DNA from 2 places in the Streptomyces sp. NPDC043680 genome. Region 1 is predicted to be linked to the other one. Evidence: riboswitches for the same ligand, from Rfam matches in the RefSeq annotation. Region 1 holds a riboswitch; the other holds the start of a gene.
What was found. A riboswitch is a leader RNA that binds a small molecule or an ion and turns the genes downstream of it on or off. The one in region 1 is predicted to bind ZMP and ZTP.
Positions count from the first base shown of each region.

Region 2: it holds a riboswitch for ZMP and ZTP, as region 1 does, so the genes downstream of both, AC0666_RS03080 (serine hydroxymethyltransferase) here and AC0666_RS18845 (bifunctional 5,10-methylenetetrahydrofolate dehydrogenase/5,10-methenyltetrahydrofolate cyclohydrolase) in region 1, are expected to answer to the same signal.

Region 1 covers NZ_JBWKCE010000008.1:178,378-182,532, reverse strand. The annotation lists gene AC0666_RS18855 (RNA polymerase sigma factor) at 1-1,096, opposite strand, end outside; partial or broken gene AC0666_RS18850 (SAM-dependent methyltransferase) at 1,332-1,660, opposite strand; ZMP/ZTP riboswitch at 1,774-1,867, shown strand; gene AC0666_RS18845 (bifunctional 5,10-methylenetetrahydrofolate dehydrogenase/5,10-methenyltetrahydrofolate cyclohydrolase) at 1,896-2,804, shown strand; gene AC0666_RS18840 (MAB_1171c family putative transporter) at 2,883-4,073, opposite strand; gene AC0666_RS18835 (NAD(P)/FAD-dependent oxidoreductase) at 4,070-4,155, opposite strand, start outside.
Region 2 covers NZ_JBWKCE010000001.1:658,018-662,172, forward strand. The annotation lists gene AC0666_RS03080 (serine hydroxymethyltransferase) at 49-1,317, opposite strand; ZMP/ZTP riboswitch at 1,353-1,443, opposite strand; gene rocD (ornithine--oxo-acid transaminase) at 1,590-2,795, shown strand; gene AC0666_RS03090 (glutathionylspermidine synthase family protein) at 2,796-3,992, opposite strand; gene AC0666_RS03095 (hypothetical protein) at 3,997-4,155, opposite strand, start outside.

The DNA of each region.
Region 1 (4,155 bases):
TGCGCGACTGGTCGGCCATGGCACGCGTGATCGCCTGCCGGATCCACCAGGTCGCGTACGTGGAGAACTTGAAGCCCTTGGTGTAGTCGAACTTCTCCACGGCGCGGATCAGGCCGACGTTGCCCTCCTGGATCAGGTCCAGGAAGAGCATGCCGCGGCCGGTGTAGCGCTTGGCCAGGGAGACCACGAGGCGGAGGTTGGCCTCCAGCAGGTGGTTCTTGGCGCGTCGGCCGTCCTCGACCAGGATCTCCAGCTCGCGACGGTAGGCGGGCTTGTGGTCCTCCTCCTCTTCGAGCTTGTACTCGGAGAAGAGTCCGGCCTCGATCCGCTTGGCGAGCTCGACCTCCTGCTCGGCGTTGAGCAGCGGCACCTTGCCGATCAGCTTCAGGTAGTCCTTGACGGGGTCGGCGGTGGCACCGGCCACCATGACCGTCTGCGCCGGGGCGTCGTCCTCGTCGTCGTCGGACAGGACGAAGCCCTGGGCGCCGCCCGCCTTGGGCGCTTCCTCCTCGACGTCGTCGACGAGGTCCTCGGCGGCCCAGTCCTCGCCCTCGATGACCGGGGTCTCGCCCTCGTCGGCGTCCTTGGCGGTGGTCTTCTTGGCCGCGGCGGTCTTCTTGACCGCGGTCTTCTTCGCGGCGGTCTTCTTGACCGCCCGCTTCTTCGGCTCGGCGGCGGCCTCGGCCGTCACCTCTTCCGCGGCGGGCGCGGTCGCCGCAGCGGGTATCGCCGCCGCGGCGGAGGGGGCCGTGGCGGCGGCCGAGGCCTTGCGCGCGCCGATGGGGCGCGGCGCGGCGGCCGCCTTCTTGGTCACGGTGCGGGCAGGCGCAGCGGCCGCCTTGCGGGGCTTCTTGGCGGCAGCCTTCGTGGCGGGCGCGGCGCTGACGTGCAGCGCGACACCCTCCTCGTCCAGGACCTGGTTCAGGCTGCGCAGGACCCGCTTCCACTGGTCCACCGGGATGCGGCCGGCCTCGAAGGCCTGGCGCACGTCGTCACCGTTGATGTGACCCTGCTCGCGGCCGCGCTCGACGAGCGCGACGAGGGCCTCCGATTCGGCGATCTCCGGAGGGAACGTACGGGACGGGCTGAGCGACACAAGGAGCCTCTCGTTGCGAACAGATAGGGAGTGGGCGGGACATCATCGCGCGGACTCGGGAAAACAGACCCGGGGGGGTCTGTATTCCGGGGCCGCGCGAGGACACCTGTCGGTTCATCGCATGCCCGAGTCGATTCGTTACGCGCTGAATTGAGTGACCTGCGCCACGCTGTGGGCGGGCAACCGATCCGCCGTGGATCCGTCCGCGCCCCTTCCGCCCCTTCCGTCGGCCCGTTTTGCGGGCTTCTATGAGGAAACGGGCGGTGTGCGCCACGAACGAGCCTTCGCGTTCGATCCGTTCGTGGAGCTCTCGCAGCCGGTCCCGGTACTGCCCGACCGTGAAGCCGGGCACCATCCAGATCACCTTCCGGAGAAAGTAGATCACGGCTCCGATGCCGTGAACTCCGTACGCAGTCTTTCGGCGCGCAAATCCACCACTTCCAGGCCCGCCTTCCCGGCTCCGGCGACCGCGTCGTCCGGGCGCCGGGCGCGCCGCGCCTGCTCCGGCTGCGGCCCGAGAAAGTACTCGACCAGCTCGAAGACGCTCGTCGGCCCGACCTGGGTGCGTGTCATGGCCCCATCGTCCCAGCGGGAGCGCCGGTGATCCACCGGTTTGACCGCTTGTGGGTGGTCTCCCCGTCTTCCCCGGTGGACCGGCCGCCACGTCGATTACAGTGGGACCGGGCCGTGACTGGCGTTCGGGTGGATCACCACCGGGGAGCGGCCCGGCGCACCCCCGTGCGTCGACTGCCGCGCGCCTGGGCGAACCGCGATCCCGCAGCGACGCTCAGGAGACCCCATGACGACTGCCCCGTCCGTTCCGCAGGGCCCGACCGGTGAGCAGGCGCAGACCGCCCGGCTCATGGACGGCACCGCCCTCGCCCGCCGCATCTCGGAGCAGACCGCGGCCTACGCGGCGAAGCTCACCGAGCGCACCGGCACCGCGCCCTGCCTCGCGACCGTGCTGGTCGGCGAGGACCCCGCATCCGTCACGTACGTCCGCATGAAGCAGAACCGCTGTGCCAAGGCCGGGATCACCTCCCGCCACGTGGAGCTCCCCGCGGAGACCACCACCGAGGAGCTCGTCGCCGCGATCACCGCTCTCTCCGAGGACCCGGAGATCAGCGGCATCCTCCTCCAGCACCCCGTCCCGCACCACATCGACGAGCGCGCCGCCTTCGAGGCCATCGCCCCGGGCAAGGACGTCGACGGGGTCACCATGCACTCCTTCGCCGCCATGGGCTTCGGACTGCCGGGCTTCGTCTCCTGCACGCCCGGCGGCATCATGCGCCTGCTCGCCGAGTACGACGTCGACCTGACCGGCAAGCACGCCGTCGTGGTCGGCCGCAGCGCGATCCTCGGCAAGCCGGCCGGCATGCTGCTGCTGGAGCAGAACGCCACCGTCACCTACTGCCACTCCCGCACCCGGGACCTCCCCTCGATCGTGCGCCAGGCCGATGTGCTGGTCGCCGCCGTCGGCAAGGCCGAGTTCATCCGGGGCGAGGACATCAAGCCGGGCGCGGTGGTCCTGGACGCCGGTTACAACGAGGGCAACGTCGGCGACGTCCACTTCGAGTCGGCCGCCGCCCGGGCCTCGCTGATCACCCCGGTCCCCGGCGGTGTCGGCCCGATGACCATCGCCGTGCTCCTGGAGCAGACCGTGCAGGCGGCCGCCGCCCAGGCCGGCCTGGCGCTCGCCGAGCTCTGACACCGGGGCACACCGTCCCGCGGCACGCCCCGCGCCCCGGACCCGCCGGCCCGGGGCGCCGCCGTGCCGGGCCCCTGCCTACGGGCGGCCGCAGACGTCCCGGCGGGCGGCCGCCACGATCGGGGACCGGCGGAACTCCCACGCCAGCGCCGCCAGCGGCCGTGAGTCCAGGCGGTGCGGATCGGGAGGGCCCTGGGTGGCGGCGGCCCCCTCCCGGGCCGCCGCCAGATCCGCGACCTCCCGGCGCCGGCACGCCGCCGCCAGCATCGCCGCGTCGGCGACGATCGCGGCCCGCTGCTCGCCGAGGCCTTCCTCCCGCGCGGCCTCGTACGCGGCGCACCGCACGGCGGGGTCGAACCAGCTCGCCAGGGCCAGGATCCCGTCGTCGATCACCGATTCCCGGTGGATCAGCCGGATGCCGACCGGTGACCACCAGGTGAGCGGCACGGTCTGCGCGCTGGACGCCGCGAACCCGCGCAGCGCCTTCCACAGCGGGTACAGCCGCCGGTACCGGCTGAAGTCGCGCCAGGCCGCCGACCCGCCGATCAGCGGCACGATGAACCCGCTCCCCAGCAGCAGGGCCGCCGCGGCGCCGAGCGGCGGAGCCACGTAGGTGGACAGGTCGTCCCAGTCGCGGCCGCTCCAGCGGGCGCCCACCGCGGCCCATTTCGCGACCAGGAAGCCCACGTCCAGCGCCCCGCCGAGCATGACCAGCGCCAGCCCGGTGCGCAGCGGGCGCATCGAGGGGGACACCCGGCGCATCCACGTCCAGCACAGCAGGGTGAGCGTCGTGCTGCCCACGGTGTGCGCGAGGAGGTAGCAGGCGATCATCTCGCGCAGCCACGGGGTGTTGGCGTAGTACGTGTCCAGGTCGCGCACCCGCTCCACCGGCGCGTCCCCCATGGCGAAGAGCGAGACGATCAGCACCGCGACGGCGCCGTACGCGGCGATGGTCAGGCGCGTGGCCCGGCGCACGCCGGGGGTGGGGCGGCTGCCCCAGTGCAGGATCAGCACGATGCAGGCGCCCGAGAACGCGGTGAGCATGCTGTACACCAGTGGGGCCGAGAAGTTGACGATGCCGGTCAGCTTGTTGACCGCGACGATCGTCGGCGGCGCCGCGAGGAACATCACCAGGGTGCCGACCGCCAGCAGCGTGCAGACGGCGCGGACGGTGGGCTGCCCCCAACTGCGGCGCAGCGTCGGCGCCTTGACCAGCAGGGCCACGCCGATCACCACCCCCGGCACGTACAGGATGAGGCTGTCGCTCATCGGGCCTGGCCGACGGGGCCCACCGGTCCCACAGGGTCGGCGGGCTCGACCGCCTCCGCGGCGGCGTCCCGGTCGAGTCCCG
Region 2 (4,155 bases), on a different contig from region 1:
ACCGCCCCCGGCCCCCGCACCACCCCGCCGCGCAGCGGCCCCGCGCGGTCAGGAGACCGGGAGGCCCGGGGCCGGGTGGGTGGCCATGAGGGCGGTGACCTCCTTGCGGATCACGGACAGGGCCGCCTCGTCGGACGCGGACGCCGCGTCCACCGCGCGGGAGATCCAGTCCGCCACCAGCGGCATGTGCTCCTCGGTCAGGCCGCGGGAGGTGAGCGAGGGGGTGCCGATCCGGATCCCCGACGGGTCGAAGGGCTTGCGCGGGTCGAACGGGACCGTGTTGTAGTTCACCACGATGCCCGAGCGGTCCAGCGCCTTGGCCGCCACCTTGCCCGGCACGCCCCGGGAGGTCAGGTCCACCAGGATCAGGTGGTTGTCCGTACCGCCCGACACCAGGTCGAAGCCCCGGCCCAGCAACTGCGCGGCCAGCGCCTTGGCGTTGGCGACGACCGCGTGCGCGTACGTCACGAACGACGGCTGCGCCGCCTCGTGCAGGGCCACCGCGATGCCCGCCGTCGTCTGGTTGTGCGGGCCGCCCTGGAGGCCCGGGAACACCGCCTTGTCGATGGCCTTGGCGTGCTCCTCCTTGCACATCAGCATCGCGCCGCGCGGGCCCCGCAGGGTCTTGTGGGTCGTCGTGGAGACCACGTCCACGTGCCCGACCGGCGACGGGTGGGCCCCGCCCGCGATGAGGCCCGCGATGTGCGCCACGTCCGCGACGAGGACCGAGCCCGCCTCGGCGGCGATCGAGGCGAAGGCCTCGAAGTCGATCGTGCGGGGCAGCGCGGTGCCACCGCAGAAGATCAGCTTGGGTCGCTCCGCGAGGGCGAGGTCGCGGACCGCGTCGTAGTCGATGAGGCCGGTGTCGGCGCGGACGCCGTACTGGACGCCGCGGAACCAGGAGCCCGTCGCCGAGACGCCCCAGCCGTGCGTCAGGTGGCCGCCCATCGGCAGGGCCATGCCCATCACCGTGTCGCCGGGCTTCGCGAAGGCCAGGTACACGGCCAGGTTCGCGGGCGAGCCCGAGTACGGCTGGACGTTCGCGTGGTCCACCCCGAACAGGCCCTTGGCCCGCTCGACGGCGAGCGCCTCGACGCGGTCGATGTTCTGCTGGCCCTCGTAGTAGCGGCGGCCGGGGTAGCCCTCGCTGTACTTGTTCTGCAGCACCGTGCCGGAGGCTTCGAGCACCGCCGCCGACACGTAGTTCTCGCTGGGGATCAGGCGCAGGGTCTCGGCCTGCAGGGTCTCCTCCGCCGCGACGAAGGACGCCAGCTCGGGGTCGGTCGCGGAAAGGGCGGGATGGCGGCGCGCGTTCACGGCGGCTCCTCCGGGGTCGATGTCAGTTCTCGTCCCCGCGAGGCCCAGGCGAGCGGCCCTGTGTGCGGTCGTCCGCGCACGACTCCCCCGGAGTTGGTTCTCCGTACGCCAGTCGCCGTGCGTACCGCCCACCATAGCGGGCGGGCCACAAGAAAGGTTTCCGCGCCCGGTATACGAGCGACGTATAGCCGTATACCCGTATACAGGGTGGCGCCACCACTCGTCATCCGGGGCCGGCCGGCCCGCCCGCACGACCGACGATCGGAGACCCCGTGTCGACAACCGCTGATGCCCTGCGTGCCGCCGAGGCCCACAGTGCGCACAACTACCACCCGCTGCCCGTCGTCGTGGCGTCCGCCGAAGGCGCGTGGATGACCGACGTCGAAGGCCGTCGCTACCTCGACATGCTCGCGGGCTACTCGGCGCTCAACTTCGGCCACGGCAACCGCCGTCTCATCGACGCGGCCCACGCGCAGTTGGAGCGGGTCACGCTCACCTCGCGCGCCTTCCACCACGACCGCTTCGCCGAGTTCTGCGCCGAGCTGGCCGCGCTGTGCGGCAAGGAGATGGTGCTGCCGATGAACACCGGCGCGGAGGCGGTGGAGACGGCGGTGAAGACCGCCCGCAAGTGGGGCTACGAGGTCAAGGGCGTGCCGGACGGCCACGCCAAGATCGTGGTCGCGTCCGACAACTTCCACGGCCGTACGACGACCATCGTGAGCTTCTCGACCGACCACGAGGCCCGCGACCACTTCGGTCCGTACACGCCGGGCTTCGAGATCGTGCCGTACGGGGACCTCACCGCGCTGTCCCACGCCGTCACCTCGAACACCGTGGCCGTACTGCTGGAGCCGATCCAGGGCGAGGCGGGGGTCCTCGTGCCGCCGCCCGGATACCTCCCGGGCGTGCGGGAGCTGACGCGCGAGCGCAACGTGCTGTTCATGGCGGACGAGATCCAGTCGGGCCTGGGCCGGACCGGCACGACCTTCGCCTGCGAGCACGAAGGGGTCGTGCCGGACGTCTACATCCTCGGCAAGGCCCTGGGCGGCGGTGTGGTCCCGGTCTCCGCGGTCGTCGCCGACCGGGACGTGCTCGGGGTGTTCCGCCCCGGCGAGCACGGCTCCACCTTCGGCGGCAACCCGCTGGCCTGCGCCGTCGCCCTGGAGGTGATCGCGATGCTGCGCACCGGCGAGCACCAGCAGCGCGCCGCCGAACTCGGCGACCACTTGCACCGCGAGCTCGGCCTGCTGGTCGGCGGCGGCGCGGTGACCGCCGTCCGCGGGCGCGGCCTGTGGGCGGGTGTGGACATCGCCCCGGGACACGGCACCGGCCGGCAGGTCTCCGAACAGCTGATGCAGCGGGGCGTGCTGGTCAAGGACACCCACGGGGCGACGATCCGGATCGCCCCGCCGCTGGTGATCAGCAAGGAGGACCTGGACTGGGGCCTGGACCAGCTGCGGGCCGTGCTCGCCGGGTGATCAGAGGATGACGTGGGGCAGGAAGCGGGCGTACTCGTCCGTGACCGGCCCCGCCGATTCCCGGATGCCGAGCCCCGCCGCCTCCTCCTCGACGACCCACGCGCCGAGCACGACCCGGTTGCCGTCGAAGTCGGGCAGCGGGGCCAGGGCCTGGAAGCAGTACGTCTCCCCATCGGCCGGTACGAACGGCTCCCCGCCCGGACCGGCCTCGTGGAGGGTGACCCCGGCGCCCTCGCGGCCCAGCAGCGGCTTGGCCGCGTAGCCGGTGGTGTCGGCGAGTTCGCGCGGGCCGTCGAGGTAGGCGGGCAGCAGGTTGGGGTGGTCGGGGAAGAGCTCCCACAGGATCGCCAGCAGCGCCTTGTTGGACAGCAGCATCTTCCACAGCGGCTCGATCCAGCAGGTGCTGCCGGATCCGCCGCCGTGGTCGTACGTGCCGAGGACCTGCGGGCCGAAGGTGTCGGTGGCCAGCCACTCCCACGGGTAGAGCTTGAAGCAGCTGCGGATGAAGCGGAGTTTCTGGTCCACGAACCGGCCCGACAGGCTGTCCCAGCCGATCTGCTCGACGGACAGCGCCTCGGTCTCCAGGCCCGCCTGTTCGGCGGTCTCCTGGAGGTAGGCCACCGTCATCAGGTCCTCGCCGAGCTCGTCGGTCTCGGAGTGCGCGAAGTGCAGCGGTCCGGGCGGCAGCAGCTCCGCCTGCCGGCGCCAGGCGTCGACGAGCCGCTCGTGCAGGGAGTTCCACTGGTCGGCGCCGGGGAAGCGCTCCTCCATCCAGAACCACTGCGGGCTCGCCGCCTCGACGAGGGAGGTGGGGGTGTCCGCGTTGTACTCCAGCATCTTGGCCGGGCTGCCGGAGCCGTCGTAGTGCAGGTCGAACCGGCCGTACAGGGACGGCTGTTCGGCACGCCTGCGCCAGGACTCGGCGATCAGGGCGGCGAGGCCGGGCTCGGTGATGCCGAGGTCGGCGAAGCGGTCGTGCTCGACGATGTGCGCGGCCGCGGCCAGGCACATGGCGTGCAGCTCCTCGACGACGTCCTCCAAGGCCTCGACCTCGGGCAGCGAGAAGGAGTAGTACGCGCTCTCGTCCCAGTAGGGGCGCAGGGAGTCGTCCGGGTAGCGGGTGAGGGGGTAGATCAGCCCCTGCTCCTCGACGGTCCGCTGCCAGTCCGGGCGGGGCTCGATGGTGTGGCGCCGCACGGGCTCAGCCGCCGCTGGAGCTGGAGTGGCCGCCGATGCCGCCGCGGGTGACGGCGGACTTGTCGAAGCTGCCGCCGCTGACCTTGTTGTTGCGGACGCTCCCGCCGTAGTAGTACGCGCCGCGGCTGCTACTGCTGCCGCTCTTGCACTCCTTGCTGTTGAG